Regions from separate parts of the Heliorestis convoluta genome, predicted to be linked through region 1. Evidence: a T-box and tRNA genes for the amino acid it is inferred to sense, from the RefSeq annotation. Region 1 holds a T-box; the other holds one or more tRNA genes.
What was found. A T-box is a leader RNA that pairs with one kind of tRNA and senses whether it is charged. The one in region 1 lies ahead of ileS (isoleucine--tRNA ligase), so its partner is inferred to be a tRNA-Ile.
Positions count from the first base shown of each region.

Region 2: it encodes a tRNA-Ile, which carries the amino acid that the T-box ahead of ileS (isoleucine--tRNA ligase) is inferred to sense. The anticodon was not compared.

Region 1 covers NZ_CP045875.1:1,755,004-1,770,369, reverse strand. Annotated here, with positions in the region: gene ileS (isoleucine--tRNA ligase) at 1-2,116, opposite strand, end outside; T-box leader at 2,222-2,453, opposite strand; gene FTV88_RS08460 (DivIVA domain-containing protein) at 2,475-3,104, opposite strand; gene FTV88_RS08455 (YggT family protein) at 3,210-3,467, opposite strand; gene proC (pyrroline-5-carboxylate reductase) at 3,519-4,343, opposite strand; gene FTV88_RS08445 (cell division protein SepF) at 4,355-4,825, opposite strand; gene FTV88_RS08440 (YggS family pyridoxal phosphate-dependent enzyme) at 4,848-5,534, opposite strand; gene FTV88_RS08435 (biotin/lipoyl attachment domain-containing protein) at 5,660-6,649, opposite strand; gene uraA (uracil permease) at 6,753-8,012, opposite strand; gene phoU (phosphate signaling complex protein PhoU) at 8,171-8,830, opposite strand; gene pstB (phosphate ABC transporter ATP-binding protein PstB) at 8,853-9,611, opposite strand; gene pstA (phosphate ABC transporter permease PstA) at 9,635-10,480, opposite strand; gene pstC (phosphate ABC transporter permease subunit PstC) at 10,483-11,442, opposite strand; gene FTV88_RS16055 (substrate-binding domain-containing protein) at 11,545-11,778, opposite strand; gene FTV88_RS16050 (substrate-binding domain-containing protein) at 11,841-12,401, opposite strand; gene FTV88_RS08395 (phosphate ABC transporter substrate-binding protein) at 12,731-13,618, opposite strand; gene FTV88_RS08390 (methyl-accepting chemotaxis protein) at 13,722-14,936, opposite strand; gene pnpS (two-component system histidine kinase PnpS) at 15,052-15,366, opposite strand, start outside.
Region 2 covers NZ_CP045875.1:1,604,942-1,620,307, reverse strand. Annotated here, with positions in the region: gene FTV88_RS07750 (CoB--CoM heterodisulfide reductase iron-sulfur subunit A family protein) at 1-872, opposite strand, end outside; gene FTV88_RS07745 (CoB--CoM heterodisulfide reductase iron-sulfur subunit B family protein) at 886-1,761, opposite strand; gene FTV88_RS07740 (4Fe-4S dicluster domain-containing protein) at 1,758-2,330, opposite strand; gene mobB (molybdopterin-guanine dinucleotide biosynthesis protein B) at 2,766-3,275, opposite strand; gene fdhD (formate dehydrogenase accessory sulfurtransferase FdhD) at 3,338-4,129, opposite strand; gene mobA (molybdenum cofactor guanylyltransferase) at 4,133-4,726, opposite strand; gene FTV88_RS07720 (TVP38/TMEM64 family protein) at 4,772-5,491, shown strand; gene FTV88_RS07715 (metallophosphoesterase family protein) at 5,507-6,118, opposite strand; gene FTV88_RS07710 (Nif3-like dinuclear metal center hexameric protein) at 6,141-7,262, opposite strand; gene FTV88_RS07705 (tRNA (adenine(22)-N(1))-methyltransferase) at 7,217-8,017, opposite strand; tRNA gene FTV88_RS07700 (tRNA-Ile) at 8,362-8,436, opposite strand; gene rpoD (RNA polymerase sigma factor RpoD) at 8,523-9,635, opposite strand; gene dnaG (DNA primase) at 9,613-11,571, opposite strand; gene FTV88_RS07685 (deoxyguanosinetriphosphate triphosphohydrolase) at 11,744-12,751, opposite strand; gene FTV88_RS07680 (flavodoxin family protein) at 12,785-13,378, opposite strand; gene spoIVA (stage IV sporulation protein A) at 13,559-15,037, opposite strand; gene FTV88_RS07670 (NAD(P)H-dependent glycerol-3-phosphate dehydrogenase) at 15,261-15,366, opposite strand, start outside.

The DNA of each region.
Region 1 (15,366 bases):
ATAGTGCACTCATTTCAACGGCACAGAAGTTGTGAACAGCATGGTATATGACGTGAAATTCATAATTCTGGCAAGCTGTGGTTACGCGCTGAATAAGTCGATTCAAGTTCATAAGAGCCCAGCGATCCAGTTCTAATAAATCCTGATCTGCTACCATGTCTTTCGCAGGGTCAAAATCGTATAAATTGCCCAAGAAAAAGCGGAATGTATTTCTTACCTTTCGATAGCTGTCGGCGATCTGGCGAAGAATATTGGGAGATACAGCCACGTCCGATCGATAATCGGCTGACGTTACCCAGAGACGTAAAATGTCAGCCCCCATCTCTTTGATAACATCGAGGGGATCAACGCCATTCCCTAAGGACTTAGACATCTTGCGTCCTTGCTCATCAACAAGAAAACCATGGGTTAAGACAGCGCGATAGGGCGCTGTTCCTTTTGTAGCGACAGCCGTTGATAGCGATGAGTTGAACCAGCCGCGATGCTGATCCGAACCTTCTAAGTACAGATCAGCAGGCCAACTTAGGCCTTCCCGCCCCTCCAGCACAGCAGCGTGGGAAGATCCTGAGTCAAACCAAACATCCATAATGTCTGTTTCTTTGCGGAAAGAGCCATGACCGCATTTACCACAAGCCAAACCTGGAGGGATGAGCTCATCAGCCTCTTTCGCAAACCAAATATCAGAACCATGGTCGCGGAAAAGCTTTTGAATATGGGTAATTGTTTCGTCATTAATAATCGCTTCGCCGCAATCGCTACAATAAAAGATGGGAATCGGTACGCCCCAGATCCGTTGTCGGGATATACACCAGTCGCCTCGATCGGCCACCATATTATGAATTCGGTCTTTACCCCAGTTTGGAATCCATTGGACTTGTTCAATCGCAGTAAGTGCTTCTTGGCGGAAACCATCAATAGACGCAAACCATTGCTCTGTAGCACGGAAAAGAATGGGCTCTTTACAGCGCCAACAGTGAGGATATTGATGTCGTACCTTCGCTGAAAGAACAAGTTGATTTCTCTTGGACAATTCTTCAATTACGACAGCGTTTGCATCTGTCGTTTTGAGGCCTGCTACAAGACCTCCTTCGGCTGTAAAGCGCCCCTGGTTATCGAGTGGAGAGATGACAGGAAGCTTATAGGTCTTAGCAACCATAAAGTCTTCTTCCCCATGTCCAGGTGCCGTATGAACGCAGCCTGTACCTTGTTCTAGTGTTACATGGTCTCCCACAATAACAATAGACTGGCGATCCATGAAGGGATGTTGACAAGTTACGTATTCTAGTTCTTTCCCTGACCATTCTCCTATGATTTTACCAGTACCTAGCCCTGTAATTTCTTCGAATGCAGAAAGCAATTCTTTCGCTAGAATTAATTTTTCTTCGCCGTAAGCTACAAGAACATAGCGATATTCTGGATGAACCGTGATGGCTACGTTGGCTGGTAAAGTCCATGGCGTTGTTGTCCAGATTACAATTGAAGCATCTTCTGCGGCAAAGAGACCTTTGCTATCTTCAACAGAAAATTTTACATAAATAGAATTAGACTCTTTATCACCATATTCAACTTCTGCTTCTGCCAGAGCAGTCTCACAGGAAGCACACCAATAGACAGGCTTCATGCCTTTGTAGATGTAGCCTTTTTTCGCCATTTCACCGAATATGCCGATTTGAGCCGCTTCAAAATCTTTGTGCAACGTTAGATAGGGGTTTTCCCAGTCGCCTCGAACACCCAAACGCTTAAACTGATCTCGCTGAATGTTTACATATTTTAATGCGTATTCCTGGCACCGCTGACGAAACTCAAGAGGTGAAACAGCATGACGATTTAAACCTAAAGCTTTTATGGCTCGCTGCTCAATGGGTAAACCATGGGTGTCCCAACCCGGTACATATGGCGCATCGTATCCCGCCATGGAGTGGTACTTGACAATAAAGTCTTTCAGCACTTTGTTCAATGTGTGACCTAAGTGAATGTCGCCGTTGGCATAAGGTGGGCCATCATGAAGGATAAACTTCTTTTTCCCTTGATTGGATTGAGCTACTTCCTGATAAAGGTTAATTTCATCCCAGTACTTCTGAATATCCGGTTCTCGTTTGGGTAAGTTTGCTCGCATTGGAAAATCTGTTTTTGGCAAGTTCAATGTTTTGCTGTAATCTAAAGTATCTTTCTCGTTCAACCTATTCACACCTCAATATAAAATAAAAAGCCCCTTACATATGCAAGGGGCGAAATAGCTCGCGGTACCACCCTAATTCACTGTAATCCACCTTTAACACAGGTAGCTCACAGCCTCTTAAGCGCGGATAACGGCCACTTCCGTCGTCAATTACTCTGCTTCACTGACGCAGCTCCTGGGGGATATAGCCATGGTCGTCAAGTCCTGGCTTCCACCAAATCCAGGTTCGCTGTCAAGACAATTCCATGCTATCTGTCCCATTCTTTGCTTTTAGAATAGTAGATTATAAGCTTTATTATATGGCTTTATTGATTTTTGATCCACCTAACTCCGTAAACCCTTCTACAGGGGCAGCAAAATCGGCTTTCGCGATTGCTACCTGTAGAGCCGGTGAAAACATCTCATCTTGATCATTATAGGTATGGGCAGACTCTTTTTTACATTCTACTTTTTTCTGATTCTTCTCGTCAATCTCTTTTTTGGCAACTTCATCTTCGTTCAGAGCTTCTAGTTGTGACAGTAGCATCGCTTTAAATTGAAGACGAAACTGTCGAGATTGATTCTTAAGGTGTTCAAAATTTTGCTCTAGCTCTTTTTGTTTATCTTTGGCATTCGTTATGATAATTTCTGCTTGATGTTTTGCTTCTTTAAGCATCAATTCCGATTCTCGTTGGGCTGATGATTTCACTTCGTCAGCCGTCTTTTGGGCTAAAAGCAGCGTTGTGCTTAAAGTTTCTTCTAGTTTTTTGTATCGACACAAGTTATCTTCTACCTGGGCTATTTTTTCTTTGAGAATCATATTCTCTTTATATAAAGCTTCATGAGCTCGTGCAATTCTATCCAAGAAAAAATCGACTTCTTCTGCTTTATAACCCCAGGCGCTTTTTTTGAACTCTTTTTGGTGGATCTCCAAAGGCGTTAACATTGAGACCTCCTCGCCCATGGTTCAACAGGTGCTTCTTACAAAAAACAGTTGTTTTTCTGTGTAACAAGGTCTCTGTTGTAGTTATACCCTGCTTGTTAAATTTAATTAACGAAAAATGCTCCAAACAATTTGCTCTAAAATGCTTAATAGAATAAATGCTACGAGCGGGGTAAAGTCAATAGGCAATGATTTTGGAATCGGTACAACTTTACGTAAAGGTGCCAGTATTGGCTCGGTAACTTCATAAATAAACTTAAAAACTGCATTGTTAGGATTATGAGGAAAGTAAGAGACAACAACGCGGATTAAGATAAGGACTTTCATCACCCAGAAAGCCGTAGAGATAATCTGGCCAAGCCCCAAAGGTCAACCTCCATTCTGATAAAAAAATCTAGCGAAAGACCATATAAAGCTTTATTCGGATGTTGCAAGCTGACGAGCGCGTTGCGCTGCTGCATTAACAGCAGCGAATAGAGCTGACCGCAGCCCTTTTTCTTCTAGCGCTTCTAGCGCTGCTATCGTTGTGCCGCCCGGTGAGGTTACTTTATCTTTTTCTACAGCAGGATGGTTGCCCGACTGTAGGACCATTTCAGCAGCACCTATTACAGTATGCAAGGCAAGATTGCGCGCTAAATCACGTGGTAATCCTTCTCGTACAGCTGCATCAATGAAAGCTTCGATGAATAAATATACATAGGCAGGCCCACTACCACTGACTCCCGTTACAGCATCCATATAAGCTTCTGGGACAAGTTCTACAGTACCAACTGCACCCATCAAAGTCATAGCTGCTTCAATTTGTTCATCTGAAACGTGAGTTCCTCTGGATAGCGCCGAGACACCCTTCCCGATCAAAGAAGGCGTATTGGGCATTACTCGGATAGCAGGAACACCCTCTGGCAAGAGCGATTCAAGTTTCTGTAATGAAATCCCAGCTGCTACAGATATGACAAGGTGGTCTCTCCCTATCTTGCCTTTCAGGGAAGTGAGCACTTGTGGTAACACTTGTGGCTTTATGGCCAACAGAAGAATGGTACAGTCTCTGCAAAGTAAATTATTATCTATATATATATTTACCGATAATTCCTCTTTTAGGTACTTTAATCGCTGTTCTGATAAGTCTGAGACGGCTAGGCGGTCAGGTGTAAATAGATTGCTTAGACCTCGTAGCAACGCTTCAGCCATAGCTCCGCCACCGATAAACCCAATCTTTCGATTTTGGAGAAACTGTTGACCCAAATGATTCACTCCTAGCCTTTACTCGCCCAAACACGAGGACGTATCAGTGTACTCTCAGCAAGTATATCTCCCGATATATCGACATGGCTCGGTGCAAAAACAAAGATATGAGCACCTACTTTTTGCATCGAACCGTTAAGAGCATAGGTGGTGCCACTGACAAAATCAATGATACGCTGTGCCATTTCACGATCCGATTTTTCTAGATTTAATATAACTTGCCTTTTACTTTTAAGGTGATCGGCAATGCTCTGGGCTTCTTCAAAACTTTTCGGATCGACAACAACCACTTTGTGATCTTTTTTCTGTCTTTCCGATGCTAGACTTAAAACAGGTGCACCAATTTGTCTCTCTGGTCGCTCCTGCGTATTTTTAGCGGAAAAATTATTTTTCTCTGGCTCTTTTACCACTCTCTCTTCCACTTCTTCATACTCATCACCTAAGCCCATGATATTGTAAAACTTGTCTAAGATCTTCGCCACTGTGTAAGCTCCTCCTCTCTAACTAAGGCTCACCAAAAATTGCAGTTCCTACACGAACCATGGTGGAGCCTTCCTCTACAGCAATTTTAAAATCGTTGGACATACCCATGGATAACTCTTTCATTGTAACACCATTAAAATTACTTTCTGTTACTTCATGGGACAACTCTCGCAGCCTTTGAAAAACCCAACGAACTTCTTCAGGTTTCTCTGTGTAAGGAGCCATGGTCATGAGACCTTGTACAGCTATTCCTTCTAGCTGAGAGACTTGACGTAGAAAAGCAGGAACTTCTTCTACCTTCAAACCTTCCTTGCTATCTTCTTGTGCCACATTGACTTCAACCAAGCAAGAGATTGGCCTCCCGAGTAACCTAGCATACTTTTGAATGGCCATGGCCAATGATATTCTATCCAGCGAATGGATAAGATCGACTTTATCATAGATATACTTTACTTTGTTAGATTGCAATGTGCCAATCATATGCCATTGAACGGGAGTGTGTATTTGATGAATCTTATTCTTCAATTCTTGCACACGATTTTCTCCCACCGTTGTAACGCCGGCAGCAATCGCTTCCTCTATGCTTGCGATCGAAACATTTTTTGTCACTGCAATGAGCCGAACCTCTTCTGGCTTCCGCCCTGATCTATGAGCTGCTGCATGAATTTCTTGTTGAAGACGGTCCAGATTCTTCTCAATATGACCCATTATTTATGCTCAATCCCTTCAGCCTGTTTCGTATTTCGCCACAGAAAAAGGAAAATCCTGCTACATTTCTTTTAAAAATATGTCTCTATTATATTTTTATTTTCTGACTTTTTATGGATCAACCCTTATTTGATTTCTTGTCCTTCTTGAATATATTGAGGATTTAAGACAACAAGTTGACCTTCATCAATCCCTTGCACAACCATCTGCTTGTCAATGACAGCAATGACTTCGACAGGTCTCCACTGGGCACGTTTTTTGATGCTCAACAGAACTCCACTTTGACCGTCTTTCTCAACAAGAGCTGACGTTGGCAAAACAATGCCACGATGAATTTTATCGACAAGTTGGAAGTTTACTTTCCGCTCTTTCATGATATCGACTGAAGGATTGGAAAGCTGTAAAAGCACCCAAGCTTCGTCTCCACCCCGTACATTAATGACACGAGCTGAGAAAGTAGGTCCTTCTGGGCTTAAGGCCAAAGTAACACGAGCGCCTGGCACCAATGCTCTTCCTAGTTCTTGTATTTTATAGTGAGCTAAGAAGTGGGCTTTATCGAGGTTGTTAATAATCTTAAAAAGAGGTTGTCCTTGTTGTATAAGCTGATTTGCTTCAATTCTTCTTTCTTTTTCTCGAAGTGAAGAGATTTGATGGGCTTCTCTTTCTTCTAATATTCTAACAGACATAATATCTTCTAACCCATCAACTGCATAGACCACAAGACCCGATCTGGGTGAGGTAATTTCAACCCATTCTCCCATATCCATACCTGAAGGATTGATAGTTCTTACTCTTGCTACAGTCGTTCCCAATCTGACACGCTCATAATCCTCGACAAGCGGCTCTATTCTTCCTGTCACAGGTGCGTTAACAATCACTTCATCTCGAATCAACCATCCAGGCAGTTCACGAGTATCAGCCAGTTGACCTATTCTAGCAGGCTCTGTATCAACAATTGTTTTGACAAACCAAGAAGTAACAACACCTTTTAACAACCAGGCGGCGCTTAACGTGATAAAGAGGAGTGCCACAAAGGTTGATATCTTTAATATGTTTGTTCGTCTTCGACGAACCATTGCTTCTTTGCCAAGAGGAACCATTGTTAGCCGGGACATGAATTGACCCCCTAGTTATTATTCTTTTCCCAGCGCTTCCTTAGTAATGTTAAAGCCCGGACCGACGATTGTCAATCCGGGCTCTATGCAGAAATACAATGATTTATTCCTCTACACTATCATTTGTAAGTTTTTTAATCTCTAAGAAACGAAAAAGTAAGCTTAGTAAAATGGCCACCACCGTAGCCAGAGCCATTCCTTTTAAAGTAAAGGCACCCCATGAAAGTCTGGCGCCACTCACACCGATGACAAGAACAACAGACGTTAGAATTAAGTTGCTTGCTTTTGAGTAGTTAACATTTGTCTCTACTAGCATGCGCACACCGGAAGCTGCAATGACGCCAAAGAGAAGCAAAGATACACCACCCATTACAGCTGTAGGAATGGTTTGTATAGCAGCCGCTAGTTTTCCCACGAAAGATAAAACAATGGCAATAATCGCTGCGCCACCAAGAACCCATACTGAATAGACTCTAGTAATAGCCATTACACCAATGTTTTCACCATAGGTTGTATTCGGTGTAGAGCCAAAAAAACCAGAAAGTGTCGTCGAAAGGCCGTTACCAAGTAAAGAGCGATGCAGTCCCGGTTCCTTCGATAGATCCTTTCCAACGATATTACCCGTAACGACGAGATGACCGATGTGTTCCGCAATTACAACGAGGGCAGCCGGTGCAATAATCGCAATCGCTTCCCATTCAAAAGAAGGTCTATAAAGCGTTGGCATGGCCAACCAAGGAGCCTCTTGAATCAATCGAAGATCAACCATGCCCCAGAATAAGGCAAGAAAGTAGCCTGCAAGAACGCCAATCAGAATTGGAATTACAGCAAGAAAGCCTCGAAAGACCAAAGAGCCGACTACAGTTACAGCCAAGGTAAACAAGGAAACTGTTATGACTTGAGGATCCAGCACTTCTGCTGTTAGGCCGGCCATATCAGCTGCCACAGGCGCCAATTCCAACCCAATGACAGTTACGATAGCACCCATAGCGGCAGGCGGAAAAACAATTTCAATCCATTTTGTTCCAGATACAGCAATAATCATAGCAACGATTGAGAAGATAATGCCTACAACAATAAAAGCTCCTAAGGCTGCTTCATAACCATATTGAGGCAATACGAGTAGTACTGGAGAGATAAATGCAAAGCTAGAGCCTAGATAAGCAGGAATCTGACCTTTGCAAAGAATCAAGTAGAGGAGCGTACCAATTCCATTAAAGAGTAATATGGTAGCCGGATTCACTTGAAAAAACATAGGCACCAAGACAGTAGCTCCGAACATAGCAAAAAGATGCTGTAAACTTAAAGGCAAGGAAATTATTAAAGGTGGCCGTTCTAGTACGCCAATTTCTCGCTTTTTCAACCTACTTCTCTCCTCAGAAATAGTGGCATTACAGCTTATCTATGTGCGAAAGCTTCAAAAATCATTCACCATTGCCTGATCTTGCAGGTTTTGTCGACATGTAAAAAAACAAAAAAGCCACCCTTTTCTTTCAAAGGGCGGCTTTTTATAGTTTTGTGCTATTCGTTTAGATAAGCTCGTTCACCTGTTGCGAGATAGACAACAGACTCAGCAATGTTCGTTGCATGATCGCCAAAACGCTCCAAATGACGGGCTATAAAGAGGAGATGAGTCGCTTGAGCAATTGTTTTCGGATCTTCTAGCATAATCGCAAGAAGTTCACGAAATACCTGCTTATAAAGGGCATCTACTTTATGGTCAAGCTCACTCATCTTAATGGCCATTTCTTTATCGTCTTTGATGTAGGCGTCAAGACCACCTTTTACCATCTGCTGACAAATTTCAGACATCATTGGAATATCAATCAAGGGCTTAATGTAGAGTTGACCTGCAATGCGTCGATATGATTTGGCAATATCCACAGCGTTGTCGGCCATGCGCTCTAATTCAACAGAGATTCTCCAAGCGGCGCTAATCTTACGCAGATCTTTTGCCATGGGTTGTTGCATCGCAATCAACTTCATACAGCTATCTTCAATCTCCATATGAAGACGATCTAAAACATCGTCACCATCAATGACTGCATCTGCCAGGGCATTATCTTGTTTGATCAAAGCTTCTGTACTCTTATGAATCGCTTCTTCTACCAGCGTCCCCATTCTCAATAGTTTGGCTTGTAGATCTCGTAAAGACTGGTCAAACTCTGTTCTAATTGCCATATGCTCCGCCCTTTCTTTTGATTTAACCAAATCGTCCTGTAATATAGTCTTCCGTTCTTTGATCCTTTGGATTGGTGAAGATAACTTCCGTATCATCAACTTCCACTAGATCACCAACAAGGAAAAAGGCCGTTCTATCGGATACCCTGGCCGCTTGCTGCATATTGTGTGTAACAATAATAATCGTATAATGTTGCTTTAATTCACGAATCAACTCTTCAATCTTCAACGTTGAAATTGGATCAAGCGCTGAAGTAGGTTCATCCATTAATAATACTTCTGGCTTGATAGCGAGAGCACGAGCTATACAGAGTCGCTGTTGTTGACCACCTGATAAGCCTAAGGCTGGCTTATTCAATCGATCTTTGACTTCATCCCATAAAGCTGCTTGTTTGAGCGATGTTTCTACAATTTCATCTAAAAGGGCTCGATCTTTTGTACCATGTAATTTGGGGGCATAGGCCACATTCTCGTAGATACTTTTTGGAAAAGGGTTGGGCGCCTGAAAGACCATCCCCACTCTTTTTCTCAAGGCTACAACATCACAGTCCGGGTGATATATATCTTCCCCTTCAAAGGTTAGTTTTCCTTCTACATGACAAGTAGGAATTATATCATTCATACGATTTAAACAACGTAGAAAAGTAGATTTTCCACACCCCGAAGGTCCGATTAAAGCCGTTACTTCTTTTTCTTTCATCGTTAAACTAATTTTTTTAAGTGCTTGAAAGTCACCATAAAAAAGACTTAGGTCTTCAGCCATAATTTTTACTTTACTCATTATATCCTCCTACAGTCTACGCACTACACTTTATGCATACGACGGAAATAAGATCGGAATAATATGGCAACCAAATTTAACCCTAACACGAGGATCATTAAAACAGCCGCTGTTCCGTAGGGGATGGATTGATCGGCGTGCGGTACTTGTGTCGCCAACACATAAAGGTGGTATGGCAAAGCCATGGCCTGATCAAAGATGCTGCTCGGCAATCTAGGTAGGAAAAAGGCTGCAACAGTTAACAAAATAGGGGCTGTTTCACCAGCGGCTCGAGCTACACCAAGAATTGAACCTGTCAGAATTCCCGGCATGGCATTGGGTAGAACAATAAAGAGGATTGTCTGTAGCTTTGTTGCACCTAAAGCCAGACTCGCTTCTCTATAACCTCGCGGAACCGTTCGCAATGCTTCTTCCGAAGTTGTAATAATAACTGGCAAAATCATTAAGGCCAGCGTGAGCGAACCAGCCAAGATGGAGACACCAAAGCCTAAAAAGAGTACAAAAAAACCTAAACCAAAGAGACCAAAAACGACAGAAGGCACACCTGCTAAGTTAACAACAGCCAATCGGATCATACGAGTTGCCCAAGACTCTCTTGCATACTCAACAAGGTAGATAGCTGTCATAACACCGATAGGCAATGCAAAAAGAATCGTTCCCATAACGAGATAGAAAGTACCTACAATGGCTGGAAAGATACCACCCTCGGTCATACCACGACGAGGATTCTCTGTGATAAACTCCCACGTTAGAGCAGGAAGACCTTTAGAGAAAATATCCCAAAGCACAACAGCTAGGCAGAGCACAATGAAGAAAGCAATGGCCCGCAAAATACTGAATGCAATTTTTTCTTGCAATTTCGGTGACATCGCTATTCAACCTCCTTCATGCGCCTACTGACCAGATCTGCTATATAGTTTACAGCAAAGGTAATCATAAAGAGAACAACACCAACGACGAAGAGCGCATGGTAATGTTCACTGCCTCGAGCGACTTCACCCATTTCAGCAGCAATGGTAGCCGTCATCGTTCGAACCGGTTCTAACAACGAGCCAGGAATGATAGCAGCATTACCCGTTACCATAAGAACAGTCATTGTTTCTCCAATGGCTCGTCCAATGCCTAACATAACAGCAGCCGTAATCCCGGATAGGGCGGCAGGCACTACAACTGTAACAATCGCCTGCCAACGAGTGGCTCCCATACTTAAAGAAGCTTCCATGTATTTGCGAGGCACTGATGAAATAGCATCTTCTGAGATAGACGTAATTGTTGGCAAAGCCATCAACGCTAGCGTAATCGAGCCTGTTAAAGCTGTTAGTCCTGTAGAAAGGCCAAAAAAGTCTCGAATCCATGGCGCCAATACAACAAGGCCAAAAAAGCCTAATACAACGGAAGGAATCCCTGCCAGAACTTCAATCGTTGGTTTCAAAAACTCTCGCATCTTAGGACTTGCTACCATAGAAAGATAAATGGCCGCTCCCACACCCAGTGGAACGCTGATTACAATGGCTCCAAAAGTGACAAGCAATGAACCGGCAATTAATGGCCAGAGACCAAAAACATGAGGGTTTGAAATGGGGTACCAGTTTTTCTCAACTAACGTAGGTGCTGAAAGGGGATCGAGAAACAGAGGAACGGCCTCTTTGAAGAGGAATAAAAAAATCATAATAACAGTAATAACGCCTATAAAAGCGCTCACAAATAGAAGGCCTTCGGAAAATTTTTCAAAGATATCCCACAGACGCCGGCGCGTGGAAGAGGATTTGGAAAGTTTTTTCTTATTGTTTAACGATTCATCTTCAACGACGTTGCCTTCCTTTGAATTCAATGCTTTTACCTCCTCTATTAAGGGGAACTGCTATCAGAAAAAAAAAGGCAGAGCAGTCGGACTCTACCCGAATGAAAACTTTTCATCATCGTAACGATATATTTACTTAATGGAGACAAACTCCATCTCGTCAACGATTTGTTGTCCTTCTTCACTTAAGACGTAGTCAATGAAATCTTTGGCTAGACCTTCTGCCATACCGGCTGTATAGAAGTGAAGAGGACGCGAAATAGGATAAGATCCATTTTTAATCACTTCTTCTGTAGGGTAGATAGCATCAGTTTCGTCATTTTTCTTAACAGAAATGGCGTTAACCGTATCGGTAAGATAACCCACACCGATATAGCCAATGGCCGATCGATTTGTTTCAATCTCTTTGGAAATGGTGCCACTAGACGTTAATAATAGGGCATCAGGCGATATTCTTGATTGGCCATAACAAATTCTTTAACAAAAACGTGGGTGCCAGAAGATGTTTCTCGGGCAAGAACGACAATATTTTGATCATGTCCACCGAGTTCAAGCCAGTTGGTTACCTTTCCGGTATAGATATCTTTCAGTTGATCCATCGTTAACTCTTCAATGGGGTTTTCGGGATGAACAACAAAGGCTAAGCCGTCAAGAGCAACTGTATACTCTACAACTTCTTTTCCTGTTTTCTCTTTAATGGTTTCTATTTCACTTTCTTTAATATCACGAGAAGTAATTGCTATATCAGCTGTTCCATTAAGCAAAGCAGCAATGCCTGTACCAGAACCGCCACCGGTTACAGCAATACTAACATCATTTTGAATCATAAACTCTTCTGCTAGGACTTGTGTCATATTCACTATTGTATCAGAGCCTTTTACTTTAATGGACTCCATCGGTTCGCCTGTACATCCTGTTGCAACAAGGCCAGCCATGGCTGTTATAACAGAAATTGCCAGAAATTTCCGAACCTTTTTAAAATAGGTCATGAAATAGATGTCCCTCCTCGTTATGTCCAGGATCCTTTTCACAAAAAAGACCCTGCTCTCTCTCGTAAACGATACTATGACTTTATTAGACTTCTGTTACGGTTATATTAAGAAAATGTTAAGTTCATAGTTATTTCGACAAATTACGAGGAAAACGCACAGAGAAGGGGGTTATGTGTAATTTATGATAAAATATTCTTGGTATAGTGTCCTATTTTATGAAAAAGCCTGCCCATCCTTTCGAGGCAATGGAGCAGGCTTTTTTAATCTATTCTGCAGCTTTTCTTGTACTACCTATGCATAAGCAGTTATTTTACGTTTTGCCCTTGCTATTTTATAGGAACAAACTCCATTTCACCGATAATTTTCTGTCCTTCTGTACTGAGCATAAAGTCCATGAATGCTTTGGCAGCGCCTTCTAGTTCACCTGCAGCATAGACATGAAGGGGACGAGAAACAGGATAAGAACCATCTTTTACGGCCTCATTGGTAGGGAACACAGGAGCGCTTTCTTCCGTTTTCTTTACAGACAGCGTTTTCACTTTATCGGTGAGATAGCCCATACCAACATAACCGATTGCTGCCTGGTTTGTTTCTACTTCTTTCGCTATCGTTGCACTAGAAGTTTGAAGAAGGGCATCGGGACGATATTCTTCATTGTCCAAAATAAATTCTTTAACAAAAACGTGTGTTCCTGAAGAAGTCTCTCGAGCTAGAGCCGTTATTCTTTGATCGGGGCCACCTACTTCGCTCCAGTTCGTAATTTTTCCTGTGTAAATACCTTTTAACTGTTCCATGGTTAATGCATCAATGGGACTGTCTTTATGTACAATGAAACCAAGGCCATCAAGGGCAATCGTATATTCCGCAACATCTTTTCCTGTTTTTTCTTTGATATCAGCGATTTCACTTTCTTTAATATCACGAGAAGAATTGGACATGTCAGCAGTCCCGTTAATCAGTGCAGAGATACCTGTTCCGGAACCACCACCTGTTACAGCAACACTGACATTAGGATGTTTATCCATAAATTCTTCAGCAAGCGCCTGGCTCATGTTCACTAATGTATCAGAACCTCTTACTTGAACGGTTCCAGAAAGTCCACCCTCTCCCGTATTGCTTTGTCCGTCATCTCCTGTACAACCTACAGCAACTGCACCTAGAAGAGCTGTTACAACTGATAAACTAAGAACCTTTGTGATTTTTTTTAGATTCATAAAAAATATTACCCTCCTCTTTTTTCAGGACCTTTTGTCCTGCTACGACTATCATAATATAGAAAAGTTGTTATGACTTGATTAGCATTATTTTAATAAAGTGTTAATTTATTTGCTTAATTGGTTTTTTCTCTATCGTCATCCCTCTAGGGGTATTTGAGGCAGATAGACCTGCCGCTTTCTCTGCTTGTAGGGCCATAAACTGGATTACATCTAGTAAATTGGTGGAGCTAGAAGATATCTCACTCGCTAGATCAAAAATTTCTTCTACATGATGATTCGTTTCTTCAATAGAATGGAAGATCTCTTCTAAGGATGTTTCTATTTTTCCTGATATCATTTCACCTGCGTGAACTTGCTTTTGTGAATTTTTTGCTGTCTTTACGGCTTCACTAATTTGTTGAATGATTAGTTGAATGAGTGTTGTTATATTTTTAGCTGATTCATTGGTCTCATCAGCAAGTTTTTTGATTTCAGCTGCAACGACAGCAAAGCCTCGACCATGTTGACCGGCTCGCGCTGCTTCAATAGAAGCATTCAAAGCAAGCATGTCAATCTGCCCAGCTAATTTGCCAATCACCAACGATATGGGTTTGATTTTATTGGAATATTTTTCGAGTTCATGAATGATCTCTGCTTCTTTTTTTATGGCTTGACCAATTTGCTCGATTACTTTGAGTGTTTCTATTACTGCTTTCCGACCTCCTACTGTTGAATTGTGCATGTTCTGAGACTTTTCTTTGGTCTGGGCACTATAGGCTTCAATTTTCTGCGCTAATTCAGCAATATTAGCTACCATATCAGCTGTTTTTCTTAAACTGTTTGTTTGACTCCTGGCCAAAGCAACTTGATTTCCTGTAATAAGATCTAACAAAGCTTTAATTGTAATAATGCCGACACAGCGACCATGATCTGTTACAACAATGCTATCGTATAGTACATTGCTTTCTCGTTGTGTCGCTATCTTCGAAACGTCTTCCACCGTTGCCTCGCTATCAACACGAGTAAAATTTGGATCCATTATTAAGTGGACAGGCCTCTCGTAGTAGATCGAAACACCATAGCGCTTTCCAAGGTGGGCAAAGAATTTATCTTTCATCACCAAACCAATTGGCAGCCCTTTATCAGTAACCACGATACTTTGTGAATGAGGTGCCCGCTCAAAAAAATCAGCAATATAACGTGTTTTCATATTTCCATCCATCATCTGAACAGGTTCTGTAAATTGACCAATGGGCTTTGTAGCAATGGAATGAGCAATCATCATATCATCTATTTCTTTGGCCAGCACATTTGTTGCTTTGCGATTTTGTAACACTATTGTTGATTCCTCCTTTGTAGATGATAAGAAAAGGCAATAAAAAAAGTCTACTCACCCTCGTTCTTATAAGGTAATAGTAGACTTTGTCCATTATAGAGCCATAAAAATCAGATTAAGTTCTCGTTAAATTGTTAACGCTTGAAAAAGAAATCGAAAAAGTCGTTCCTTGGCCTACACGAGAAGTTACGGCGATGGTTCCACCACTGCCTTCCACAATATGCTTTACAATGGCTAGACCTAGCCCGGTACCTCCAATATCTCTGGAACGAGCTTTATCAACTCGATAAAAGCGCTCAAAGATTCTTGGTAAGCTTTCTTCAGGAATACCAATTCCCGTATCTTTTATCGTGATTTGTACCAGTCCCTCTTTCTGAAAGGCCCGAAGGTGAACGACACCACCTTTTTTATTGTATTTAATGGCATTTTC
Region 2 (15,366 bases), 150 kb from region 1:
CGACAGTGATTCGCATCAATGACAGGCTTGTTCGGTACGGCTTGTGGAAAAGGCACATATACAGCTTTGCGAGGCCCTAAATCCATTTCAAATTCGGAAGATACTTTTTTCGGGCACTTTTCCTGGCAAAGTCCACAACCTGTACAGAGATGAAAGTCTACATAAGCTGCCTTTTTACGCAATGTGACATCAAAGTTCCCAACAAAACCATCTACCGATTCTACTTCAGTATAGGTGGCCATCTCAATGTTAGGGTGTTGCGCTGCTTCCACCATCTTCGGTGTTAGAATACAGGCCGAACAATCTAAGGTTGGAAAAGTTTTATCAACTTGAGCCATCCGCCCACCAATGGAGTGCTCTCTATCTAGCAAAGTCACTTGAAAACCATTGTCCGCAATATCAAGGGCTGCTTGAATTCCTGCAATGCCCGCCCCAATAACAAGGGCACGCTTTGTAACAGGAATTGTGCTTGTCGAAAGAGGCTGATTTCTAACCGCTTTGGCCACAGCCATTCGAACGAGATCAATGGCTTTTTCTGTTCCTTTTTCTTTATCAGCGTGTACCCAAGAGCATTGCTCTCGAATGTTCACTTGTTCACTCATGTAAGCGTTAAGGCCAGCACGCTCTGCACACTTGCGAAAGGTGTTCTCATGCATGCGGGGAGAACAGGCGGCTACAACATACCCATCAAGATTCTGTTCTCTAACAGCTTCTTGAATCATCATTTGACCCGGTTCTGAACACATATATTTATTTTCACAGGCATAGACCACCCCGGGATAGCTTTTGGCCATCTCAGCAACTTGGTCACAATGCACGGTGTTAGCAATGTTTGTACCACAATGACAGACAAAAACGCCAATTCGTTTCACGCCATTTCCCTCCTCATTGAGCCTCTGTGGCGCTTAGATTTTGAAGCAGAGACTTGGCTTCTACGAAGTGCTTATCAAGCCCAAGCTCACTCGGAGCAAGGCCAAAAGCAGTTCCCATCAGTTCTGTAAAATAGTAAATTGGCAAATTGAAGGAGATACCTAAGGCTTTCTCCGCTGCTTTTTGCCGCATATCTAAGTTAGAAGTGCAGAGCGGACAAGGCGTAGCAATACAGTCTGCTCCAGCAAGCTTGGCATAGCGTAAGACCTGTGCTGTCATTTCAACAGCCGCTTGCGTCCGTGTAATTGATAAAGAGCCGCCACAGCATTCTGTTTTGTAGGCCCAGTCTACCGGTGTTCCGCCTAAAGTTTTAATGATTTCATCCATCATGAGAGGATTTTCAGAACTGTCAATGGCTACTTCAGGCGGCTTTACAAAGAGACAGCCATAATAGCAAGCGACTTTAAGTCCTTGTAGAGGCTTTACAACGTGAGATTGAATTTTTTCTAAAGAAATATCATTGGCAAAAACCTCAAGGATGGAGCGTGCTTTCGCTTGTCCTTTTAGCTTCATTTCTATAACTTCTTCGATTTCCACACGAGCTTTTTTATCTTGTGTTGCTAGCTCTGCAATTTTTAAACGTTGATAACAAGCAGCACATGAAATCACCACATCATTGAGACCATATTGTTCTGCCAGCGCCAGGTTACGCGCTGGCAAGGCTTGTGCTAAGAGAGGATCTCGATTGTGTGCAGAAGAGGCACCACAGCAGTTCCAATCTGGAATCTCTACAAGGTTGAGCCCTATTTTTTTGGCAACGGCATGGGTGGATAGTCCATATTCAAGGCCTGTTCCGTGAAGGGAGCAGCCAGGATAGAAACCATACTTCACTTTTTGCCACCTCTTTTCTTTTGCACATTCTCGAATATTTTGGCTACTGCTTCTTTATTCTTAATCGATTCTGGTAAAATCTTTAGTTTTCCTTGCAACATCATGGAAGGCGCTAGTTCTGCATCTTTAAACCATTGACCTGATAAAATATTGTAGCGCATAATGAGGCCCACTTCATGGAGACGACCGTGGCTGGATACAGATTGTAAGAATAGATCATTAAATAGATCGGCTCTTTTATCAGCAACAAGGCCTGCTTTCTTCGCTTCAATGCGTAAGGATTCCATCACTTTTGCTGGTTCTACGTGGCGAGGGCAGCGTGTAGAACAAGTCTCACAGGAAGCACATACCCATATGCTATAGGTACTTAAAGCTTCTTGGATTAGGCCTACTTGAACCATACGTATGATTTGCCGCACTGTGTTCTCCATGGCAAAAGCAGCAGGACAGCCGGCAGAGCATTTCCCACATTGATAACAAAGAGAAACATCGGCGTCATATTGATCTTTCAAAAGAGCTCGAAAGTCATCGCTCTCTGGTACTGTTTTGGACATTTCAATCGATCCCATCGTAGACTCGACCTCCTCCATGCATTATCAGTCGTAGAGATTCTAGAGTATGATCAATGGCCATAATTCTGTTTTATAAAAAACCTATAGAAGTCTGTGGAAGTAAAAAGAAATCTTGAAATGCGTAAATTCTCACAAGCCAAGATGCAACTCTATTTATATATATATATTAAAACAAGTTGTCTTATTTCTCCTTATTGTCACAAGGACTTCTATTCGCTTCCTTACTTATAATTCCTTCTTAGATGCATGATTTTTGCTAAAACAGATAGTTCACAAAAAAGACCCTCTAGCGCTTGAATGATTTTTCACTATAACTGATATTTTATTGGAATTGAAAAGCGAATTCAAGGATTAAAGTCATAAAAGAATTTTCCACTTTTATTTAAAAAGATTGAGCAACCTTTCTGTAAAAAACAAAGGTTGCTCAAGGCTTCAACAACTTTTTTGTTGTTTTTCATTTATAAACTGCTCAATTATCTGCGTAATTCCCTCAATATCATCGATATGGAGTAGCGGCACAGTCAAGTCAAGAGAGTCGTCAGAAGCAACCGCTAGTAACTCTTCCATAGGTGTAATGATTCCTCTTCCTAGGCAAGCACGATGCACTTCTATCTTTTTCTGATTACCCTTTTTGTACCCTTCTGTCAAAATCAAGTCTACTTCTGTGATGCTTTGAACTATTTTTTCGAGATCCCTTTCTTCCTGCACTGTCTCCATGATAGCCACTTTGTAAGGCGACGATAAGACAACGATGTCGGCCCCAGCTTGTCCATGGCGATAGGTGTCTTTACCAGGTCGATCTATCTCAAAGTCTTTGTGACTATGCTTGATAATGGCGATGCGGTAGCCTTTTCGTTTTAAATCTTGAATCACTTTTTCTATTAATGTCGTTTTGCCAGAGTTAGACGTTCCCACCACTGATAGGATCGGTATTTTTTTCATTTTCACCCTTCTCACATTGAGATAGTCATTGGTTCATCGGTTAGATCGGTTATAGAGAACACTCAAACTAGGATGCGATCACGATGGCTATAAATGTTCATTCGTTGTCCTCGGGCAAAGCCAATTAAAGTAATGCCCAGTTGTTCAGCATAGGACGCCGCTAAGTCGGTTGGTGCAGAACGAGACACAAGTATGGGGATGGACATTTTAGCTACTTTGGTTAGTATTTCTGAAGAAATTCGACCTGATGTAAGGAGAAGTTTATCATGAAGCGATTCTTGATTGATAAAGCATTGGCCTATGATCTTATCAACAGCATTGTGTCGTCCTACATCTTCTCGATAGATAGATATCTCTTGCTTATTACAAAGGGCTGCGGAGTGAACGCCACCGGTCTGTTGATATAGTTCTGATAAAGTTTGCATTTTTTTCATCAACTCTAGGACGGTTTCTGCTTTTACCTTCATTGAAGAGTTGGCGATTTTTTTGCTGCGCTGCACATCATCGAGATGATAAAAAGAAGTCCCCTTGCCGCAACCTGTTGTGATAAAACGTTTCATGAAAGTTTTTTCAGCCACTTGTCCAGCTTTTGCTTCTACAAAGACCTGGCCTTTCTCTGCATCAGAGCGAACCATCTCAATGTCATCCGCTTTTCGGATAAAGCCTTCAGCCGCCAAAAAACCGATGGCTAGATGCTCTTCATACTCTGGTGTCGTAAGCAGCGTAACCACTTCTTGCCCATTGAGATAAATGGTTAGGGGCCATTCTACGACCAATTGGTCTTCTAACAATTCTTCTCTTTGGCCTCCTTCATAGAGACGCTGGATCGGCCAAGCTTTGGTTCTTTTATTCATGATTCAAGTGCCCTCTTTAATTTTTTCCTTCGCCTTGGCGTAGTCATCTGGTGTATTCACATTGAAAAATAGTTGTTCTAAAGAGCCCCATTGATTGATGATCTCTTCTTCCACATAGCGAACCCGAACTTGATCATAAAAAGCTACAACTTTTCTTTCACCACGCTGAAGAGACTTTTCGATAGCTGGTAAACAGTTCTTTGAGTAGACGGCGTACAGCGGTTGCAAGTGCTTCCCTATCTTCGGTACAACCACATCATAGCCTGGTGATAACTCCAAAAGCTCTCTAATAGACTGTGCTTGAATAAAAGGCATATCGCAAGCAACGATAAAATTATATTGATAGGTTGATTGAAGTAAGGCAGCGTGTATCCCACAAAGAGGGCCTCTATAAGAAAGTCGATCTTTTGTAAAGATTACATTCTGGTCTCTATATAGTTCTGGCTCATTGGTGACGATAATGATTTCTTGCACAACCGACTGAAGTTGTTCTATAATAAGGTCAATTAGTAATTTTTCCCCAATTGGTAAAAGAGATTTGTTCTTTCCCATCCGTACATTCTGTCCACCTGCTAAAATGGTGGCTGCTGCTTCCATTGATCCCATTCCTTTTTTCATAGGAGCGAAGCAAGGAGGTTTGTCTTGAAGATTCCTTTTAAGCTATCCTACCTACCTTGGATTCTCCTACTCGTTGTTATCATTGCTTTTGCGATTATACCGGTTCTACGTCAAAATCTATTTTTAGCGACAGAACTCATGGTTACAGGCAATTTCTCAGGCTTACGAGATTATGTACTTTCTTTTGGTATGGCCGCTCCCATTATCTCTTTTCTGCTCATGATTTTTCAGGCTTTTGTCTCGCCCATTCCGTCTATCCTGATCTTTATCGTCAATGGAGCCATTTTTGGAAAGTGGCTAGGCTTTTTTCTTTCCTGGTTCAGTTCCCTAGCGAGTGCCCTTTTCTGCTTCTGGATAGCTCGTCAATTGGGTCGTCCTTTTGTCGCTCAATTCGTGCAAGATGGCTTTTTGGGTAAGATCGACACCTTTTTAGCAACCTATGGCTCTATGGCAGTCCTTTTTACCAGACTTTTGCCCTTTATGCCTTTTGACTTCACTTCTTACGCCTTTGGCTTATCACGCCTTACTTGGTGGTCCTTTGCCTGGGGTACTGCCTTAGGGCAGACACCGGCCATTGCCTTTTATACCTTCCTTGGCTATCGCTCTTTGTCCCTCTGGCAGTACCTTGTCTACTTTGGTCTTTGGGTACTCTTGCTACTTCTTCTTACACCCTTATTAAGCAATTTGTTCAAAAAGAAAGGGTATCAAAAGGTAAATAGAGCAAGTAATAAGCTAGAGTCATAAAAGTTTTCCGCTACGTTAGTCTATAGGAAGGCGTTTCACTACAATTTCTGAGGTAGATTGATTATAGAGTACAAGACTTCCTCGACTGCTGTCTCGAGGATCTCCAACAGAGCCCACTCCAACAATATAACGACAGTGGTCATGCAGGTAGAAGGCGACGCCTTCCTGTAAGGAGATGGAGCGAACATCTCCTTGTTCATATTCAAAGCAAGTTACTGTATGTTGATGTCCGTGAAAGCATATTCGAAAATCTTGAGCATGGAAGTTTTTCCATGCTCTTTCTTCATCAACAATTCTCTCACCAAGTGGATCACGAGGACCGCCATGGACCCATAAGATTTCATTGTCTTTCCTGTCTTCAATAGGCCATGAAGCATAAAAATTCCATAAGCTTTCATCGATTTCACCGGAACGATACTGTGAAAGAACGTAAGCATCACAATTGCCACGAACAGCCTTTACGTTTTCTCTGTGAAGAATCTCTAATGTTTCTTGAAAACCTTTGCCATTGCGATGATTGGGTACATCACCAAGAAAGACAATCTGATCAACATCTCGTAACAGATTCAGAGCATTTTTCAAAGCATTGACGTTCCCATGAATATCAGAGATGATACCATAGCGCATAAGTTCCACCTCTTTCCAAAAATCATAACAATCGCAATGGATCCTGATTGGGTTCATGTACAAAAAATTCTAGATTCCGCTTCTCTTCCTTCGCTTTGTCTTGTAAATATTGAGCCAAACGATCCATCGCTGGTTTCTCTGTGGCAAAATGACCGGCGTCAAAAAGATCGATACCCAGTGCCAATGCTTCTTGGCCTTCATGATATTTGATATCGCCAGTTAGCAGTAAGTCTGCACCTCTATAACGAGCATGTCCAATGGTCGATCCACCGGAACCACCGCAAAGGGCTATTTTTTTCACTTTTCTCTCTACGTCGAGGCCAACCCAGCGTAACGATGTGAGATTTAGCTTTTGCTTCACTTCTTCTGCAAAGTCTTTTATCGCAAGAGGTGTGGCCAGTAGGCCAATACGTCCGAGACCATTTTTCTCTCCTTCGTTTTGCAGTGGATAGATATCATAGGCCACTTCTTCGTAGGGGTGTGCTTTGAACAAAGCTTTCAAGACTGCTTTTAGTTTTTTCTGGGGTACAATCGTTTCCACACGCATTTCCTTGACTTCTTCTATCGTACCAACAGCGCCAATATGGGGGTTGGCTCCTTGTAAGGGCAAAAAAGTACCTGTTCCTTCTGTTCGAAACGTGCAGTGGCTGTATTGCCCGATATGACCAGCACCGGCATCACCAATGGCTTGTCGCACTTTTTTCTCATCTTCTAAAGGTACAAAGTAGGCAATTTTTACAAGTTCTTCTTTCTTATTCTCATACAAGGGCTCCACATTTTCTAAGCCTAGCTTTTCTGCGAGTACATCGTTAACGCCGCCTCGCGCAATATCAAGGTTGGTATGGGCGACATAGATTTGCAGGTTATTTTCGATCACTTTTTTGATCAAGCGCCCCTGTAGTGTATCCCAGCGCAAATGGTGTAAGGGCTTGAAGATAAAGGGATGATGCAAAACAATCATTTGGCATTCTTTCTCTAGGGCTTGTTCGAGGACAGCCTCATCAAGATCTAGAGCGAGATAAACCTTTTTCACTTCTGTTGCACTATGACCTACTTGCAATCCTACTTGATCCCAATGCTCCGCCAAAGCTTGTGGCGCTATTCTTTCAATCCATTCGATGATTCTTCCGCATGCAAGAGCCATCTTCTCACCTCTTCTAATTCTTTGATTCTCTTTGCCTTTGCAGCGAGAGCTTCTTGATCTATCTTTCGTCCCGCTTGCATACCTTCTAATGCATTTTGCTCTTTTTGGATATGTTTTTCGACAACTGGCAAGAGAAGGGGATGTTTTTTGTCTAATAATCTTGGTCCTAATAAACATTCTATCGCTTCAGTGATGACTTTCTTTGTCTCTATGTTGCTTCCTTCTCTATCATTTCTATCATGGTTTTTATTCTTTTTCTCCGTTGTACCTTCTGAACCCTGCTCAGCAACGATGACTTCATAGATTCGCTTGTTATCTTCTATAAGATCTTCTTCGACAATCACCCAACCCTGGTCTAGAAGCCACTTCCGTAAAGAAGCTGCTCCTTCTAAGGGTTGTAAAACCATTCGCTCTATCGTCTCTACTTTGCCGGCACTTGCGCCTTCTTGTAGGATTTTCTGAATCGTTCCTCCACCCATGCCAGCAATTACAACCGTCTCTACTTCTCCAGCTTGCAGAGGTTCTAAGCCATCGCCTACACGTACTTCAATCTTATCTTCCACGTGAAAGGCTTTCACATGTTGCCGAGCGGCCTCTGCTGGACCTTGATGAACATCTATAGCAATGGCTCTATCTATTTTCCCAGACTTGACAAGGGAGACAGGCAAATAGGCATGATCGGTTCCTACATCGGCTAATACCGTCGATGCGGGTACCAGCTCTGCCAACCGAGCAAGGCGCATACTTAAATCCATGGTTTACAATTCCTCTCTGTCTATTTATCAACCTCAATGGGGTAAATGCCTTTTATTATGAAATAGATACTCTGTGGTGGGGTCAGGCGTTATGATTTCCTTCCGAACGGACTCATCCCACGCCATGAGCGGCAGCAAGCTGGCGGTAACAGCGTGGGACCAGTCCAGAGCGGAGGAAAGCGTGATGACCGGGCCCCTCTATGAAGTAACCCCAATGTGATCAGGAAATATTGATTTTCATCATTGGTTGTGCCCGACCGGGCATGGGGGGTTAGCACGAAGAGGGCTATAAAAGTCAAAAACCCCTTTGCCTGAATAGGCAAAGGGGTGCTTAACACCATTATTGGTGGGCCCACCTGGGATCGAACCAGGGACCAACCGGTTATGAGCCGGCCGCTCTACCGCTGAGCTATAGGCCCGTCACGACATCCCTCATCCGAAGTGGGGATGTCTCTTAAGTCCTTATAGATTATATTATAGGATCCACCATTCGTCAATAGCCTATTTAATCCAAATAATCTTTTAATTTTTTGCTGCGACTGGGATGGCGTAGCTTTCGTAAAGCTTTTGCTTCAATTTGTCGTATACGCTCACGAGTTACACCGAACTCCTGACCCACTTCTTCTAAAGTTCGAGATCGGCCATCGTCTAAACCAAAGCGCAATCGCAATACTTTCATTTCTCGTGGAGTCAATGTTTCGAGCACTTCTTCTAGTTGTTCCTTTAATAAGATAAAAGAAGCCGCTTCAGCTGGAGCTGGTGCATCTTGATCTTCAATAAAATCTCCCAAGTGAGAGTCTTCTTCTTCACCAATCGGCGTCTCCAAAGATACTGGTTCCTGGGCGATCTTCATAATCTCTCGGACTCTCTCTACAGGAATTTCCATTTCTTTGGCGATTTCTTCAGGCAAAGGCTCTCTTCCGTATTCTTGCAACAGTTGTCTTGACACACGAATCAATTTGTTGATCGTTTCTACCATGTGTACGGGAATACGAATTGTTCTTGCTTGATCTGCAATTGCTCTCGTAATAGCCTGACGAATCCACCAAGTCGCATAGGTTGAAAACTTGTAACCCTTCCGATAGTCAAATTTTTCAACTGCTTTGATCAGTCCTAGGTTTCCTTCTTGAATCAGATCAAGAAATAGCATACCTCTGCCTACATATCGTTTGGCGATAGACACAACAAGTCGAAGGTTCGCTTCTGCAAGCCTTCTTTTTGCTTCTTCGTCGCCTTCTTCCATCGCTTTGGCAAGTTCTATCTCTTCTTCTGCTGATAATAAGGGAACCCGCCCGATCTCCTTTAAGTACATTCGAACAGGATCGTCGATCCCTACTCCCTCGGGAACAGAAAGGTCGACCTCGATTTCCTCTTCTTCTCGAATGATCGGCTCCTCGCCCTTATCAAGCGTTTCTTCTGTGTTGTCTGGAACAACGTCGATCCCCAGATTACCAAGTTGTTCGTAGACTTCATCAATTTGCTCTGTTGTCATTTCCACACCTTGCAGAGCATCCATGATTTCTTGGTATGTGAGGAGACCTTTCTGCTTGCCTCTGGAAATCAGATCTTGTACATTTTGAAGTTGTTTTGCCTGTTCATCTTTCTGCTCTTCTTTCATCTGTGGTTCCCCCCTTAGACCAGGACCGTTGATCCTGCCGACCACCTAAAGGCACCGTTCCATGTATGCGACCAGCTCGACTTCTTAGTTGCTGTAATTTCGCCAGTTGTGGTAATAGATGCCGCAGTTCTTGGTCATCTTGTTCTTGGTAGCAACGATTGATTTGTCTCTCTAGTCGCCCTATTTCTTCGAGTAACCACCCGTACCGTATTGTGTTAATACAGTCCTCAATGACATGATTTTCCCAGGCAGGTGCTGGATCGTCGACAAGCAAGGCACTCAAATAGCGCCTGGCTTTATCCGTTTTTAATGCCTCTGTTACTTCTCTAACGACAGAACCGGTCTTGTGTTGTTCTATCGTCATCAAAGACTCTACGATCTCCTTTATAGGCTCGTAAAGCGTTGGGATTTCTTCGTTCATACGATCTCGTACCCAGCCAATTCGCTGTGCCTCCCCGATCATCCAATATATTAGATAGCGCCATGCTTGTGCAAGTCGGCTGCTTTCTTCTGCATCGATGGAAGTAGAATCGTACGAATAACTTCTTCTCTCTCTACCTTCAGAATCCTGCGATATGTTCCTTTGGATAGAATTAGTATGCCATGGATTTTCCTTTCTATCCCTTGAATAAGAAGGTCCCCCTTGAGATAGACTTCGCAATTCTTCTACAATTGAGCTTTCTGATAAACCGACTTGCCTAGCCAGCCATTGTACCGTTGCTTCTTGCTCTACGGCACTTGGAATGGCTAGTAGATCCGGTGCCAATTCTCGAATCGATGCAACTTTACTTTGAATTGACGTAGGGCCATGGCGTTGGCGAACTTGTTCATAGCGGTATTCAAAGTAAGAAGGTGCCTTATCGATCACTTTCCATAGTTGTTCAGCACCTTGGCTTTGTAAGAAATCGTCGGGATCCATCCCATCCTGTAATTGCAAGACCTGCACCCGAGCACCCATAGAGGTCAATATTAGACCAGCTTTCTCTGTCGCTGCAATTCCTGCTCTATCACCATCGTAAAGAATTAAAATAGAAGAGCTGTATCGTAACAACAGACGACCTTGTTCAGCTGTTAGAGCTGTTCCTAGTGTTGCTACAGCTTGTGTAATTCCATGTTGGTGACAAGCAATTACATCCATGTAGCCTTCCACAAGAATGGCCAAGCCTTTTTCTCGTATGGAAGGTCCTGCCACATGTAGTCCATAGAGTTGCTGCCCCTTCTTGTACAAAGGCGTTTCTGGTGAGTTCAAGTACTTCGGCATTTCATCGCCTAGTACACGACCACCAAAAGCTATCGGCCGACCCTGGTTGTCAAAAATCGGAAAGATTAGGCGATTTCGAAATCGATCGTAATAGCCTTCTCCGCCTGCCCTTCTGACAACAAGGCCAAAACGTTCCAACTCTTCAGGACTATAGCCTTCTTGAACAAGTTGCTTCGTCAAAAACTCCCATTGAAGAGGAGCAAATCCCAAGCCAAAGGCTACAGCAACCTGGTCACTGACACCTCTTTTGTGTAAGTATTCCCGTCCTTGACGTCCCTGGGGATCTTCTCGAAGACACTGTAAGAAAAGCTCTGCCGTTCTTTTATGAAGCGCTCGTCCTTTTTCTATCATTCGTCGAGCTGCTTCTTGGGCTGGCGTTCGATCTGCCTCGGGTAGTGAAACTCCCGCTTGCTCTGCCAGTCTTTTGAGAGACTCTGGAAAGGTAAGATTCTCCTGCAGCATGACAAATGTAAAGACATCGCCGCCAGTACCACAACCAAAGCAGTGAAAAAACTGCTTATCCTGAGACACTGAAAAAGACGGTGTCTTTTCTTGATGGAAAGGACAAAGTCCTACAAAACGATTTCCCTGTCTTTTGAGAGGAACATATTGGGAGATCACTTCCACAATGTCAATACGATGACGAATCTCTTCTATTGTTTGGGGATCGCGCAAAGTACATCACCTTATAAAAGATTCGCCATCTTTCGCATAAATCCTGCTTTACCTCTCCAGGCAGAATTCTCATCTTTCTATTCTAGGTAAAAAGAACATTTCCTCCATATTTTCGACATTTTTTTAATATACTTCTTCTTATCTTTTATATTATATCTAATGTTCTTGCGATCTAGTCCCTACCAACGAACCAAGGAGAGGGTAAAAAGTATTTTTCATATGTTTTTAATGCAAAGCGGTCCGTCATGCCGGAGATATAGTCGACAACCGCTCTTTCTAATCCAAAGCCATCGATCATTTTCTGAAATTCTGTTGGTAATAGGTGTGGTTGCGCCAAAAAGAATTGATAAAGAGAAATCACCAAGTCTTTGGCTTTTGTTTCTTCTCTTTTCGCGGCAGATCCTATATAGACATTCTTAAACATATAATCCCGTAAAGAACAGATGGCTTCTTCCACTTCTCGGCTAAGACGAATCTCTTCCTGGTTCCATGAAGCTTCAATCATATCCATAACCATGGTATTGATCCGGCTACGATGGCGATCTCCTAGAACTTTAACATACTTTTCCGGTAACTCCTGCTCTTTAATAATGCCACCACGAATGGCATCGTCAATATCATGATTGATGTAGGCAAATCGGTCGGCCCAGCGCACTATCTGTCCTTCTAATGTGGAAGGTCGTCCATGACTGGAGTGGTTGGCGATACCATCACGGACTTCCCAGGTAAGATTGAGTCCATTTTTTTGTTCTAAAACATCAACGACGCGTAAACTTTGTTTGCTATGAGAAAAACCGGGAGGGAAAACTCGGTCTAGGGCTTCTTCGCCGGCGTGACCAAAGGGAGTGTGGCCTAGGTCATGGCCCAGAGCAATTGCTTCTGTTAAATCTTCATTCAGAGCAAGTGCTCGAGCAATGGTTCTTGCAATTTGAGCCACTTCTAAGGTATGAGTTAGTCGAGTACGAAAGTGGTCACCTTCTGGAGATATAAAGACTTGCGTCTTATGCTTTAATCTACGAAAGGATTTGGAATGTATAATTCTATCACGATCTCGTTGATAAGCCGTTCTTATATGACATTCCTTTTCTGCGCGAAGCCGTCCTTTACTTTTGCCAGCTTTGCAGGCAAAAGGAGATAGCATCTCCTCTTCTCGGCATTCTAGCACTTCTCGCAAGACCACTGTACTCACCATCCTCGCTTTACGCTTTCGGAGTTATTTCCTTTGCTTATATTGCCTTGCCGCTTCCATCATACGTTTGGCCAGAATTTTTGCCCGCAAAAGCCCATCCTGATCTTGATCGACCGGTCTTTGTGCCGACGCACCAAAGTGACCACAATCATGTTCAATATGACCATCGCCTAGGACTGTCATGCCTTGTACCAGCATCATGTCATGAAGGGCTCGCACCGTCGTTTCTTGTCCGCCAAAACGAGAAGCCCCTGTTGTTACAGCGGAAGCCGGTAATCCAAGCCAAGCTTTCTGCCCACGAATTTTTCTCGTTTTATCAAAAAAAGCTTTCAACTGTCCACTGACAGTTCCAAAGTAGACAGGGCTTCCAAAAATTACAGCGTCGGCTTGGGATATATCATCAAAAGCTTGCTCGAGATTTGTTCCTTTGTAACAAACAGCAGAGCAAGGGGTGGAACAGGCCGTACAGAAAGGATGACGTGCACTTGCGATTAATTCTGCAGCCTGAAGCCACTGCACAGTTACTTGATTTTTTTCTAATTCATCAACAACAGCTTGTAATAATGTTGCTGTATTTCCTTGGGGATTGGGACTTCCGTTAACTACAATCATCTTCATCTTAATAAAAAGACCCCTTTCGAACTTTCATTTCAAAGTAAGCCACTGTTGCACAAGCTAGGTGCTTTGGCTTAGAGGACCTTATGATAATATATACTACATTAATACCACTTCCATAACAAAATCCCTGCTTGATTATGACAGGGAAAAAAGCCGGGAGCTTTTCCCGGCTTTTCTTTATTAAATAATAATGCAGATAAGTCCACCATTTCCTTCATTGACAATTCTTTGAAGTGTATCTTGTAGTTTGCCTTGTATATTATCAGGCATTCTTTGTAACTTGTTCTGAACACCTTCTCGTACTAAATCGTGGAGAGACTTGCCAAAGATATTTGATTCCCAGATTTTTTGCGGATTTTCTTCGAACTCTTCAAGGATGTAGCGAACCAGTTCTTCGCATTGCTTTTCAGTCCCAATAATTGGAGTGATTTCTGTTGTAATATCCGCTCTTATAATATGCAATGAAGGCGCACTCGCTTTTAGTTTGACACCAAAGCGATTTCCCTGCTTAATCAGTTCAGGCTCTTCGAGATACATCTCTTCAAGGCTGGGGTTGACGACACCATATCCTTCTTGACGTACATCTTCTAAAGCCGTAGCGACTTTGTCATATTCTTTTTTCGCTAAGGCAAGATCTTTCATTAGACGCAGTAGATCATGATCGCCTGTAATGGTAAAGCCTGTTTCATCTTGCAGAACTTGATAGAACATGCCTTCTGGTGCTGTCATTTCAATGGTGGCAGCACCATTGCCCAAATCCATTTGCTCTAGGAAGACATCCTGCACAAAATCGTAATTGGCCAGGGCCTCTACAGCCATATCAATATCTCGCAAACGCTTTACTTGTGCGATTGTATCACGAACAGCACTCTCAAATTTTTGACGTAACGGATGTTTGTTATCGAGTTCTTCAATCCAGAGTGGTAAGTTGATATTCACTTCTGTGACAGGAAACTCATAAAGTGCTTCTTCTAGTATTTTAAGAATATCATCTTGCGTTAATGTAGCTACATTTAGAGGTAGTACAGGAACTTGATAGTAGCTTTCTAGGGTATAGGCCATTTCAACAGTTTCTTTGGCATGGGGATGCAAGGAGTTTAGAATGATAATGTAAGGTTTTTGTAATTCTTTAAGCTCTTCAATGACTCTTTCTTCTGCTTCCACATAGGCTTCTCTCGGTATATCACTGATGGATCCATCCGTTGTCATTACAACACCAATGGTAGAGTGATCGGCAATGACTTTCCTTGTTCCCATCTCTGCTGCATCTTGGAAAGGCATTTCGTTCTCAGACCATGGTGTCATCACCATACGAGGCCCTTCTTCTTCTTCATAGCCTAGAGCCCCTTCAACAGTATAGCCGACACAGTCAACCATGCGTACACGCATTTTTATACCGCTTTTAACACCAATTTCTACGGCCTCATTGGGTATGAACTTAGGTTCTGTCGTCGTAATGGTACGACCGGCACCGGATTGAGGCAGCTCGTCACGAGCTCTCTCTTTATCATGTATGTTTTTGATATTTGGTAAGACAAGGTGCTCCATAAATCGTTTGATAAAGGTGGACTTACCCGTGCGGACCGGGCCTACCACCCCGATATAGATATCGCCACCAGTACGATCGCTAATGTCTCGAAATATGTCAAGCTTTTCCATCGGCCTTCTCCCTCCTTATCGGTTTTGGTTTCCTGCCCTGGCCGCCGGGTAGGGATAGTCCCCCTATAATTCCGTTGACAGGCCTTAACGCTAAAATGTATATGTTCTTTTGGACAGGTCTATGACAACAAGCTTTTGCTGGAGCAGGATTTTTTCTTATAGGCCCTTTCAATGGTTATGTATCCGTTCATGGAGATATGCTTGAAAATAAGAAAGACTGGTGTTAACACCAGTCTTTGACGCCTTCTTCAACTTCATAAGTCTTGTCTCGTCCCATTAAGTTTTCTACGGCTTCAGAAGGAGAGAGGCCTTCGAAAAGCACTTTATAG